DNA from 3 places in the Priestia megaterium genome. Region 3 is predicted to be linked to each of the others. Evidence: predicted binding sites of a transcription regulator. Region 3 holds the regulator's gene; each other region holds the start of a gene.
The links. The regulator CtsR, encoded in region 3, represses protease genes until heat stress. The targets are predictions, from matches to a motif close to ATGGTCAATAAAGGTCAAACA.

Region 1: the regulator CtsR is predicted to act here: its motif matches at 1,778-1,798, upstream of CEQ83_RS06395 (ATP-dependent Clp protease ATP-binding subunit).
Region 2: the regulator CtsR is predicted to act here: its motif matches at 1,829-1,849, upstream of clpB (ATP-dependent chaperone ClpB).

Annotation. Positions count from the first base shown of each region.
Region 1 is NZ_CP023317.1:1,276,415-1,280,813, reverse strand. It holds gene nhaC (Na+/H+ antiporter NhaC) at 39-1,421, opposite strand; gene CEQ83_RS06395 (ATP-dependent Clp protease ATP-binding subunit) at 1,841-3,955, shown strand; gene CEQ83_RS06390 (hypothetical protein) at 4,006-4,272, opposite strand.
Region 2 is NZ_CP023317.1:653,704-658,102, forward strand. It holds gene argF (ornithine carbamoyltransferase) at 1-693, shown strand, start outside; gene CEQ83_RS03450 (SDR family oxidoreductase) at 796-1,440, shown strand; gene CEQ83_RS03455 (YjzC family protein) at 1,574-1,753, shown strand; gene clpB (ATP-dependent chaperone ClpB) at 1,869-4,399, shown strand, end outside.
Region 3 is NZ_CP023317.1:82,759-87,157, reverse strand. It holds gene clpC (ATP-dependent protease ATP-binding subunit ClpC) at 1-695, opposite strand, end outside; gene CEQ83_RS00440 (protein-arginine kinase McsB) at 716-1,789, opposite strand; gene CEQ83_RS00435 (protein-arginine kinase activator protein McsA) at 1,793-2,335, opposite strand; gene CEQ83_RS00430 (CtsR family transcriptional regulator) at 2,377-2,838, opposite strand; rRNA gene rrf (5S ribosomal RNA) at 3,074-3,189, opposite strand; rRNA gene CEQ83_RS00420 (23S ribosomal RNA) at 3,252-4,399, opposite strand, start outside.

The DNA.
Region 1 (4,399 bases), 1.2 Mb from region 3:
TTTTTTACCTGTCCTTTTTTAAAAAGAAAAAAGCCCAGTTAAGACTGAGCTTTTTTCTTGGCAATACCAATGCCTGTATATGCTAAAATAATTGAAAAAATCGGACATAAAATGCTAAAGAATGTAAATGGAATATAGTCAGCCGCTGGAATATTTAATGCAGTTGAAATAAAAGCTCCGCTGACACCCCACGGAATAATAGCATTAATAACCGTTCCACCGTCTTCAAGCGTTCGTGATAAGTTTTTCGGATCTAAGTTCCACTTTTCATACAGCGGCTTAAACGTTTGCCCAGGCAGAAGAATTGATAAATACTGTTCTCCTGTAATAACGTTCACTCCAATTGAAGATAGAAGCGTAGCAAAAATAACGTCTCCGCTGCGGCGGATTTGTTTTGCTAATCCTTTTAATAAAGCATCAATAATTCCAACCGCTCTCATCAAGCCACCTAGCGACAAGGCAATCATGATAAGAGAAATAGAAAACATCATGGACTGTAATCCGCCTTTGTTTACAATCGCATCGACTACTTTATTTCCTGACTCGATTGCCGGCCCGCTTTGAAGAACCCCTAGCAATTGACTCAGCGTAAATTCATGCTGTGTAATCATTCCTGTAATAATGGCCGTTACAATCCCTAAAACTAACGTTGGCAATACATCGACTCTTCTCATCGAAAAAATAAGAACTAAGAGTGGAGAAAGCAACGTTAACACGTGTAAATTAAACGTATGTTTTAATGCTTCTTGAATTCCTTGAATTTCTCCGTAATTGACGCTTTCATGATTTCCGTTCATTCCGATTACCAATGCAATGATTGCTGTAATAACAATACTTGGAACCGTCGTCCACGTAATATGCTGAATATGTTTAGGGAGCGGCACTTCAACGATACCAGAAGCAAAATTTGTTGTATCAGACAATGGAGACATCTTATCTCCAAACACAGCTCCTGAAACAATCATCCCTGCTGCTAGCCCTGGATGTACACCAATAGCAGTTCCCACGCCAAATAAAGCGACTCCTACCGTACTGACGGTTGTTAATGAACTTCCCGTGAATGTTGAAACTAACACGGTGATAACCAAAGCACTAATTAAAAAGTACTGCGGTGAAATCCAGTGGAAGCCGTAGGATAAAATCGTCGGTATCGTTCCTCCTACCATCCAAATCGCAATGAGCATCCCGATCAGCATTAGAATAAGGATAGGCTTAATGCCAAGTCTAACACCGTCTAAAATGCCTTTCTCCATTTCTGTCCACTTATATTTCAACAAAAAGCCAATCACACTAATAAATGCTACACCAAATATTAGCGGAATATGAGGCGGCAGCTTTAACATAAATAATGAAACAAAAATAATAGCTAATAGCACCAAAACCACCGCTATTGATTGTATAAATGAAATTTCTTTTTTCATGAGGTATTCCCTTTCTATCTTTCTTTTTCACTTAAACGCTTTTATGCTTTTACGCAGTTAAGTGCAAACCTTCTTGAGTATAATTTTTATCCTTCTTGCTGTCAATAACTTATTTTATCCAACGGCAGGCTCTGCACTCATTTTTCCACTTTTCTTCTTATTAATATTTATTCTCTATCTAAGCAAATCATTGTACAAAATGCTTCTAATGTTTTTATATATATAAAACGGGTACACACAAAACACACGTTTTTTTAATGTACTACCTTTTGTACATAAGCGAGGAACTTCCCTCAAAAAATTTTTAAGCAAAAGACTTGAAAGTCAAAAAAGGTCAAAGTATAATGAGATTACGAAAGGTCAAGAAAGGTCAAACACCTGCTGATCTTCGATTAAAATCATTTAGGGAGGCTAATTAAATGATTTGTCAAAACTGTAATAAACGTGAAGCATCTATTCAATTAAATGTACAAACAAATAATCAAAAATCTCAATATCGTTTATGTCATACATGTTATCAAGCACTAATGAAAGAACATAAAATCCCATCAGGCTTTGGAGGTGGCGGCTTTATGAACATCGATGATTTATTCAAGCAAATGGCGCACGAACAAGCTGCACCGGAGCAGCCACAGCAAGGAAACGGCGGCGGAGGCTTTTTAGATCAATTTGGTCGAAACTTAACTCAAATTGCGAAAACGGGATTAATTGACCCTGTTATTGGCCGCGAAGAAGAAGTAGAGCGCGTCATTGAAATTTTAAATAGAAGAAACAAAAACAACCCGGTACTAATTGGAGAACCCGGTGTTGGTAAAACAGCTGTAGTCGAAGGGTTAGCTTTAAAAATTGCGGAAGGAAAAGTTCCTGCAAAGCTGCTAAATAAAGATGTATATCTGTTAGATGTAGCATCACTCGTAGCTAATACGGGCGTGCGAGGTCAATTTGAAGAGCGTATGAAACAGTTAATTTCTGAGCTTCAACAGCGAAAAAACGTGATTTTATTTATCGATGAAATCCACCTTCTTGTAGGAGCAGGTTCAGCGGAAGGTTCAATGGACGCAAGCAATATTTTAAAACCTGCTCTTGCACGAGGTGAACTTCAAGTAGTCGGAGCTACAACTTTAAAAGAGTACCGTTCCATTGAAAAAGATGCGGCTCTTGAACGACGTTTCCAGCCGGTTATGGTTCACGAACCGTCTGTAGAAGAAGCCGTTGAAATTCTAAAAGGAATTCAAAGTAAATATGAAGATTATCACGGCGTTAGCTATACAGATGAAGCGATCCGCGCTTGTGTAAATTTATCACACCGCTACATTCAAGATCGTTTCTTGCCTGATAAAGCAATTGACTTGCTAGATGAAGCAGGTTCAAAAATGAACTTACAGGCAGGCATTACAAATAAAGACGACGCGGCCGCTCGCTTAAAAGAAATTACAAAAGAAAAAGAGCAGGCGCTAAAGGATGAAAAATATGAAGTAGCGGCAAAACTGCGCGATGAAGAAGCTGCTCTTGAAAAACAACTAAACGAAGAACAGCAAAAAATGAATGTGGATATTGCTGACATTCAAGCCATTATTGAAAAGAAAACGGGTATCCCTGTTGGTAAACTTCAAGAAAATGAATCAGCAAAAATGAAGCATTTAGCAGAGCACTTAGCTCAAAAAGTAATCGGACAGCAGGAAGCTGTCGAAAAAGTCGCAAAAGCAATTCGACGTTCTCGCGCTGGATTAAAAGCGAAGCATCGCCCAATTGGTTCATTCTTATTTGTCGGTCCAACAGGTGTCGGTAAAACAGAGTTAACCAAAACATTAGCTGAAGAACTGTTCGGCTCAAAAGATGCAATGGTTCGTCTAGATATGAGTGAATACATGGAAAAACACGCGGTGTCTAAATTAATCGGTTCACCTCCTGGCTACGTAGGTCATGAAGAGGCAGGACAATTAACAGAGAAAGTACGCCGTAACCCTTATTCCATCATCTTACTAGATGAAATTGAAAAAGCTCATCCAGACGTTCAGCATATGTTTTTGCAAATTTTAGAAGATGGGCGTCTAACGGATAGTCAAGGTCGCACAGTAAGCTTCAAAGACACGGTTATCATTATGACAAGTAACGCTGGTGTAGGTGAAAAGAAAATTACGGTTGGGTTTGACGCAGAAAATGATGCGCTTAAGCAGGCATCCGTTTTAGATTCACTTTCATCTTATTTCAAACCAGAGTTTTTAAATCGATTTGATACAATCATTGAATTTAATCACCTTGAAAAAGATAACTTGATTAAAATCGTTGACCTTATGCTTGCTGAATTGAAAGAAACATTACAAGAACAAAACATCACGCTGAGCGTAGCAGATGAGGTAAAAGAAAAACTGGCTGAACTTGGCTATCACCCTGCATTCGGTGCTAGACCACTCCGCCGAGCAATTCAAGAACAGCTTGAAGATCGAATTACAGATTTACTGTTAGATGATGCGGACGTATCAACAGTGAACGTAACGTTAAATGAAGCGAGCGAAATCACCGTACAAAACTAATAGAAAAAGCGACTCTACTTGAGTCGCTTTTTTTATAGAAATACTTTCGTTTATTTACTTTCATCTGTTTTTTCGTCCGCACTATCCGTTGATTCTTCTTGATCATCAGCTGCTTCATCCCCAGATGAGTCATCTGCTTCGTCTTGCTTCATTGTTTCCTGTGAATCATCTGTCGTTGTATCCTCCGATTGAGTATCATCCGACTGTTCGGTTTGCTGTTCTGTTGCATCTTTTTCATCCGTTTGTGAGTTGCATGCTGTGATTAACATAATTGCTATAAGTGATCCAAATAACTTGACTAATAAACTTTTGTTCATTTTACCGTCTCCTTTCGAATCATCTGAGCCTCTATGTAGTCACCATTCATATGGCTCTACTGGCAGTATAGCCTATCCAATTGGAAAAAAGTTCACTTTTACAAGGTTATCACAAAAGCTTTACATC
Region 2 (4,399 bases), 570 kb from region 3:
GATTTACAAATTGGACGCGGAGAAACGATTGCTGATACAGCACGCGTACTATCTGAATTCATCGATGCTATCATGATTCGTACGTTTGAACATAGCAAGATCGAAGAGCTTGCAGATTACGCATCCATTCCCGTTATTAATGGTTTGACAGATGATTATCATCCTTGTCAGGCTCTAGCTGATTTATTAACGATTTACGAGCACAAGAAATCATTTGATGGGCTAAAAGTAGCTTATGTTGGAGACGGAAATAATGTAGCGCATTCCTTAATGATTGCATGTGCAAAAATGGGAATAGATATTTCAATTGGATGCCCTGACGGATATGAGCCAAAAGACTTTGTAACAGCTTATGTTAATGAAGTAGCTGCTAAAACGGGTGCGAAGGTTACGATTACAAAAGATCCTGTAGAGGCTGTAAAAAATGCCGATGCTATTTATGCAGACGTGTGGACAAGTATGGGACAGGAAGAAGAAGCACAGCAGCGCTTGAAAATATTTGCTCCTTATCAAGTCAATGAAGAGCTAGCTGCCCATGCGAAGTCAGACTATTTATTTCTCCACTGCTTGCCTGCGCATCGTGAAGAAGAAGTGACAGCAAGCATTATTGACGGACCAAATTCGGTTGTTTTCCAGCAGGCTGGAAATCGTATGCATGTACAAAAGGCCTTGCTTCAAGCAATTTTAGGCTAAGAAAAAAACCTTTCTGAGAATATCAGAAAGGTTTTTTTGTTTAAAGGGAATTAATTGTGGGAACACCAGTTGTATACTAAACAGAACGAAAGGTGATTTATGATGAAAGTATTAGTTGTTGGAGCAAACGGAACAACGGGAAAACAAGTGGTAGAAAAAGTCGCAAACAGCAAGCAGCATGAAGCTTATGCGATGATTCGCGACGAAAAACAAGCAGACGCTTTAAAAAAGCTGGGCGCTAACGTTGTACTTGGTGACTTGGAGCAAGATGTTTCAGATGCTTTAAGAGGTATGGATGCTGTCATATTTGCAGCAGGTTCTGGAGGACATACGGGAGACGAAAAAACAATCGCTGTGGATCAAAACGGTGCTAAAAATATCATTGATGAAGCAAAAAATCAAGGTGTGAAGCGCTTTGTTATGTTAAGTTCAATGGGAACAGATGCACCTGAACAAGGACCAGAAGGCTTACAACTTTACCTGCGTGCTAAAGCGATAGCGGATGAATACTTAAAGCAGTCTAATCTGCAATATACAATTGTACGACCAGGAACTTTATCGAATGATTCAGCTACTGGAAAAATTGATATCAATAATGATATTGAAGATAAATCTCAGACGATTCCTCGAGCAGATGTAGCAACCGTGCTTGTAGAATGCCTAAACGAAGAAGCTACGATAGGAAAAACGTTTGAAATGTTAGCCGGAGAAACTGAAATTGAACAAGCTATTAAATTTACTCATTGATACAAAAGGGCAGATCTAAAGGTCTGCTCTTTTCTGTTCTGTTCCTAATATGAAAACATCTCCATTATGAAACGGAAATCTTAAGGGAATAGTATAGGAGAACATTTCATTTCAGGAATGAGGAGGCAGGACAATGGGACAAAATCGTCATTTCACACCGGGTCAAAAAGCTCCTAATAACGGAGTGTATATTGAAATTGGTGAAACAGGAAGCAACGTAAATAATCCTCAAAAGGTTAAATTAAAAGCAGGAGAGCGTTTTCCAGAGACGGCAAACGATGATCGCCACTGGACATACATGCGCAAGCCTTAAATAGTAAAAAAATAAAGAAGCCATTCTAAATTGAATGGCTTTACTTGTTTTCCCATTGCTGGGTATAATGAAATAAAGGTCAATAAAGGTCAAATGTATCGAAGGAGGATGTTCAATGGACATAAATAAAATGACCCAAAAATTGCAAGAAGGCGTGATGGAAGCGCAGTCCGAAGCTATTAAACGAAATCAGCAGGAAGTGGATATTGCTCATTTGCTTTATACGCTTATTCATCAGCAAGATGGTATTGCTCCTCGCATATTAGATCATTTACATATAGATCATCAATCTTTTCAGCAGCAGGTAAATCAACTGCTTGCGAAAAAACCTGCTGTTACAGGAAGTGGAGCTGAAGCAGGGAAAGTTTATATTACAAATAAACTCCAGCAGCTGTTTGTCAAAGCTCAAGAAGAAGCATCTCGTCTGCAAGATGATTATGTTTCAGTTGAGCACATCTTTTTAGCCTTAGCACAGGAACCGTCTTCTAGTGAATATGGCAAGTTATTTTCAAGTCACGGTATAACAAAAAAAGCTTTGCAAGATGTGCTTACTAGCCTTCGAGGAAATCAGCGAATTACAAGTCAAAATCCGGAAGTTACATATGAAGCGTTAGCTAAATATGGAAGAGACTTAGTGGCAGAAGTACGAGCAGGGAACATTGATCCAGTCATTGGACGAGACGGAGAAATTCGCCGCGTTATCCGCATTTTATCGCGAAAAACAAAAAACAATCCAGTTTTGATTGGAGAACCTGGCGTTGGTAAAACAGCGATTGTTGAAGGTCTAGCACAGCGAATTGTTCGTAGAGATGTGCCTGAAGGATTAAAAGATAAAACCATCTTCTCATTAGATATGGGAGCTTTAGTAGCAGGAGCGAAGTTCAGAGGCGAATTTGAAGAGCGTTTAAAAGCTGTTCTTCAAGAAGTTAAGAAAAGCAACGGTCAAATTCTTTTATTTATTGACGAACTTCATACAATCGTTGGAGCAGGTCGTACGGACGGAGCGATGGATGCAGGGAATATTTTAAAACCAATGCTTGCTAGAGGAGAACTTCACTGTATAGGAGCTACAACTCTTGATGAGTATCGTCAGTATATTGAAAAAGATCCAGCTCTTGAAAGACGCTTTCAACAGGTGCTGGTTGAAGAACCTTCAGTAGAAGATACAATCTCTATCTTACGTGGTTTAAAAGAACGATTTGAAATTCATCACGGTGTAAATATTCATGACCGGGCGATTGTTTCAGCAGCGGTTATGTCGGATCGTTATATCTCAGATCGCTTTTTACCTGATAAAGCAATTGATTTAATTGATGAAGCATGCGCAACTATTCGAACAGAAATTGATTCGATGCCATCAGAATTAGATGAAGTAACGCGACGTGTCATGCAGCTTGAAATTGAAGAAGCGGCATTAAGTAAAGAAACAGATCAAGCAAGCATCACAAGGTTAGAGGCAATTCGAAAAGAAGTCTCTGATTTAAAAGAACGTGCAGATACAATGAAGCTGCAGTGGGAAAAAGAAAAGCAGTCGATTCAAACGGTGCAAGATGTCCGGGAGCAGCTTGAAAAAGCGAAGCGAGACCTAGAAGAAGCTGAAGGGAAATATGATTTAAATAAAGCAGCCGAACTTCGCCACGGACGCATTCCAGCTCTTGAAAAAGAACTAAAACAGCTGGAAGAAACAGCTGCTGAAAAAGCACAAGAAAACCGTTTGTTAAGAGAAGAAGTAACGGAAGAAGAAATTGCTGAAATTGTAGGAAGATGGACGGGAATTCCGGTGTCGAAACTAGTTGAAGGAGAAAGAGAAAAGCTGTTGAAGCTTGAGTCAATTTTACAGCAGCGTGTGATTGGACAGGACGAAGCCGTATCCTTAGTTACAGATGCTGTGATTCGCGCAAGGGCAGGCATTAAAGACCCGAACCGCCCAATTGGATCATTTATTTTCCTAGGACCTACCGGAGTAGGAAAAACGGAGCTAGCCAAAACGTTGGCACATTCGTTATTTGACAGTGAAGAACAAATGGTTCGTATTGATATGTCTGAATACATGGAAAAGCATGCGGTCTCTAGGCTTATAGGAGCGCCTCCTGGCTATGTAGGGTATGAAGAAGGCGGACAGCTAACGGAAGCGGTGAGACGCAAGCCTTATTCAGTCGTTTTGTTAGATGAAATTGAAAAAGCTCATCCTGAAGTATTTAACGTGCTCCTTCAAATACTAGATGATGGAAGAGCAACAGATTCAAAAGGAAAAGTCATTGATTTTAAAAATACGGTCATTATTATGACGTCAAATATTGGTTCTCAATTTCTATTAGATGGTTTAACAAGTGAAGGCGAGATTACTGAAAAAGCCAGAGAGCAAGTGATGGCTCAATTAAGACAGCATTTTCGCCCAGAATTTTTAAATCGAGTAGACGACACGATTTTATTCAAACCGCTAACTGTTCATGAAGTAAAGGGAATTATTGATAAGCTATTGCTTCAGCTTGAAAAGCGTTTATCCGATCGTCATATTTCGTTAATGTTAACAGAAGAAGCAAAAAATCATATTGCGGCCTCCGGGTTTGATCCGGTATACGGAGCGCGCCCTTTAAAAAGGTTTATTCAAAAATATATTGAAACAAAAATTGCCAGAGAATTAAT
Region 3 (4,399 bases):
GGAACTTCATTGTTGACGATTTGCTGAGCCAAACCTTCAGCGATTGCCGTTTTACCGACACCTGGCTCCCCAATTAATACAGGATTGTTTTTTGTACGTCGGCTTAACACTTCAATAACACGCTGAATTTCTTTCCCACGTCCGATAACAGGGTCTAAGCTTCCTTCGCGCGCTACAACTGTTAAATCGCGTGCTAAGCTGTCTAGCGTAGGTGTATTGGCATTTGAAGAACCTCCGCCTTGATGGCTTGAAGCAGCTTCATTGCTACCTAATAAATGAAGTACTTGCTGACGAGCTTTATTTAGGCTGACACCTAGATTATTTAAAACGCGTGCTGCAACGCCTTCACCTTCACGAATTAAGCCTAGTAAGATATGTTCTGTTCCTACGTAAGAATGACCAAGCTTTCGGGCTTCATCCATTGAAAGTTCAATGACTTTTTTCGCTCGAGGTGTATAATGAATGGTCTGCGTTAATTCTTGGCCTCTGCCAATTAATGCTTCCACTTCTTTTTGAATTTTTTCAGTGCTTAGGCCTAGAGCAGAAAGAGCTTTTGCTGCAATTCCTTCACCTTCACGAACGATACCTAATAAAATGTGCTCCGTTCCAATGTTGTTGTGACCTAGGCGTAGTGCTTCTTCCTGTGCTAAAGCTAATACTTTTTGTGCGCGCTCTGTAAATCTACCAAACATCATATAATCGTCACCCTCCACGTTTAATTTGTGTTTTTATTTATAGTGAGACGTTCTCGAATTAAGGTGGCTCTTTTAATGTCACGTTCCTGAGGCTTTAGGGGCCCTCCCGAATACTTTTGTAAAAAGCCTGGCTGCGTCATAATGATAAGTTCATTCAATATATTTTGACTCAGTCCTTTTATATACCCTAAATCGATTCCTAATCGAACATCTGATAAACATTGTGAAGCTTCTTTGGACTCAATAATACGGCTATTGGCCAATACTCCATATGAACGATACACTCGATCTTCTAACTCTACATGAGATGTTTTAAACAGTGCGTCTCTTGCAGAGTGCTCTTGTGTAATTAACTGCTGTACGACACTATTTAAATCTGCCACAATATCTTCTTCAGATTTCCCTAAGGTTATCTGATTAGAAATTTGAAAGATATTCCCTAAAGCTTCGCTACCTTCTCCATAAATTCCTCTCACCACTAAGCCAAGCTGGTTAATAGCGGGAATAATACGATGAATTTGACGGGTCATCACTAAAGCCGGCAGATGCATCATCACAGATGCACGTAGCCCAGTACCCACATTTGTGGGACAGCTGGTTAAATACCCTCTATTTTCATCAAACGCATAATCTACGTATTTCTCAATCCAATTATCTACTTTATTCGCTGTGCTTAAAGCTTCAGATAATTGAAGGCCTGGAAATAAACATTGTATGCGTAAATGATCTTCTTCATTAACCATAATACTCAAATCTTCTTTTTCTGATAAAAAACAAGCTCCGTTGTTGTCTCCTTCAGCCAAGTTAGGACTGATAAGATGTTTTTCAACCAACACTTGCTTTTGAAGAGGCTGTAATTCGTTCATCTTTAGTAAATGCAAATTCCACTGATTGGTGTTCTCGCTTTTTTGAAAAACTTGCTCAAATACTCGAACCACTTCAACTGCTTGTTCTTTAGAAAAGAGAGTTGGAAAAAGATAATGAGTTAAATTTCGAGCCAGCCTGATTCGACTGCTTAGCACAATATCTGAATTCGAAGCTTCTTGACGCATCCAAGAGCTAACAGGCTGGGAAAAGAACAAATCCTGGGACATGAATTACGCTTCCTCCTCTCTCGATTCGTTCATCTTCTTTTCTAGTAATCGAATGTGATCTCGGAGTTCGGCTGCTTTCTCAAACTCCTCTTTTTCGATATACTCTTTTAAGTTCAATCTTAATGCCTGTAATTCCTTTTTTAAATGAAGATTACTTGCAATTCTTGCTGGTATTTTTCCATGATGTAGATAATTACCTCCATGCAGCCTCTTCAAGAAAGGAATAAGAGGTCGCTCAAATGTTTTGTAGCAATCTGCACATCCAAACCTGCCGATTTTAGCAAATTTTTGATATGTCATGCCACAAGTAGGACAAGAAAGAACGTCCTGACTTTGTTTCTTATAATTTTCAGTTACTGCTGGGTCTAGGTTAAGTAGGCCAGCTAGTAAGTTATTGATTGAAAAACCTTGCTGATTTGAAAAAGAAAATGCATCTCCATTTTCTGAAGCGCATTGTTCACATACGTGCATCTCCGTCTTTTCACCATTAATAATTTTTGTGAAGTGAAGAGTTGCAGGTCTCGTTTCACATTGCTGACAAATCATCCTGTCATCACTCCCTGTTCTAAATAAAATAGATCATGAGCTTATCGGTAGCGTAATGAATTAAGCATTGCTTTTAAAAGATTGGCTCTTAGCTCATCACGATAAGGAAGTTCAATATTAATAACTGAACGATTGATAACGCTCAACATGATTTTTGCTTCTCGTTCTGTGATGACTTTTTCTTCAACTAACCTAATAATGACATTTTCAGCACTTACTTGTGAAATTTCATTTTGAATCATCTCAATCACTTGCTGAAACAAATCCGCTGCATCATGCATTTTTACTTTTGCAATACGAATAAATCCGCCGCCGCCTCGCTTACTTTCTACAAGATAACCTCTCTCAACCGTAAAGCGGGTATTGATAACGTAATTAATTTGCGACGGAACGCATTGAAATTTATCAGCAATCTCACTGCGCCTTATTTCAACAATTTCTCTTTCACTTAATTCAAGTACTTGTTTTAAATACTGTTCGATAATGTCAGAGATATTTGGCACGCTGCCCCCTCCTTCTGACTTTGACTATATTTGACCTTAATTTAAATATAAAAGGAAACGAAAAAATTTTCAACTATGTACTATTAAAGTTTATTCTTTACTTTTATCGTTGCCACTAAAATTTATTTCAAAACCTGCAAATCGCGAATTTTATTGTTCTTACTATACTTTTTCATAAAACAAATAAATTGTAAACAAAAAAGGACTAGCTAAAATAGCTAGTCCTTTTTCAGGTGCCTGGCAACGTCCTACTCTCACAGGGACAAAGTCCCAACTACCATTGGCGCTAAAGAGCTTAACTTCCGTGTTCGGTATGGGAACGGGTGTGACCTCTTCGCTATCGCCACCAGACAAGAGATTGCTCTCTCAAAACTAGGTAACAGTTTGCTGAGTAAAGCTTACACTTTTAAAGTTTGGTTAAGTCCTCGATCGATTAGTATCAGTCAGCTACACATGTCGCCACGCTTCCACCTCTGACCTATCAACCTGATCATCTTTCAGGGATCTTACTAGCTTGCGCTATGGGAAATCTCATCTTGAGGGGGGCTTCATGCTTAGATGCTTTCAGCACTTATCCCGTCCACACATAGCTACCCAGCGATGCCTTTGGCAAGACAACTGGTACACCAGCGGTGTGTCCATCCCGGTCCTCTCGTACTAAGGACAGCTCCTCTCAAATTTCCTACGCCCACGACGGATAGGGACCGAACTGTCTCACGACGTTCTGAACCCAGCTCGCGTACCGCTTTAATGGGCGAACAGCCCAACCCTTGGGACCGACTACAGCCCCAGGATGCGATGAGCCGACATCGAGGTGCCAAACCTCCCCGTCGATGTGGACTCTTGGGGGAGATAAGCCTGTTATCCCCGGGGTAGCTTTTATCCGTTGAGCGATGGCCCTTCCATGCGGAACCACCGGATCACTAAGCCCGACTTTCGTCCCTGCTCGACTTGTAGGTCTCGCAGTCAAGCTCCCTTGTGCCTTTACACTCTACGAATGATTTCCAACCATTCTGAGGGAACCTTTGGGCGCCTCCGTTACATTTTAGGAGGCGACCGCCCCAGTCAAACTGCCCACCTGACACTGTCTCCCGGCCCGATCAGGGCCGCGGGTTAGAATTTCAATACAGCCAGGGTAGTATCCCACCGACGCCTCCACCGAAGCTAGCGCTCCGGCTTCTCAGGCTCCTACCTATCCTGTACAAGCTGTACCAAAATTCAATATCAGGCTACAGTAAAGCTCCACGGGGTCTTTCCGTCCTGTCGCGGGTAACCTGCATCTTCACAGGTACTATAATTTCACCGAGTCTCTCGTTGAGACAGTGCCCAGATCGTTACGCCTTTCGTGCGGGTCGGAACTTACCCGACAAGGAATTTCGCTACCTTAGGACCGTTATAGTTACGGCCGCCGTTTACTGGGGCTTCGATTCAGAGCTTCTCCCAAAGGATAACCCCTCCTCTTAACCTTCCAGCACCGGGCAGGCGTCAGCCCCTATACTTCGCCTTGCGGCTTCGCAGAGACCTGTGTTTTTGCTAAACAGTCGCCTGGGCCTATTCACTG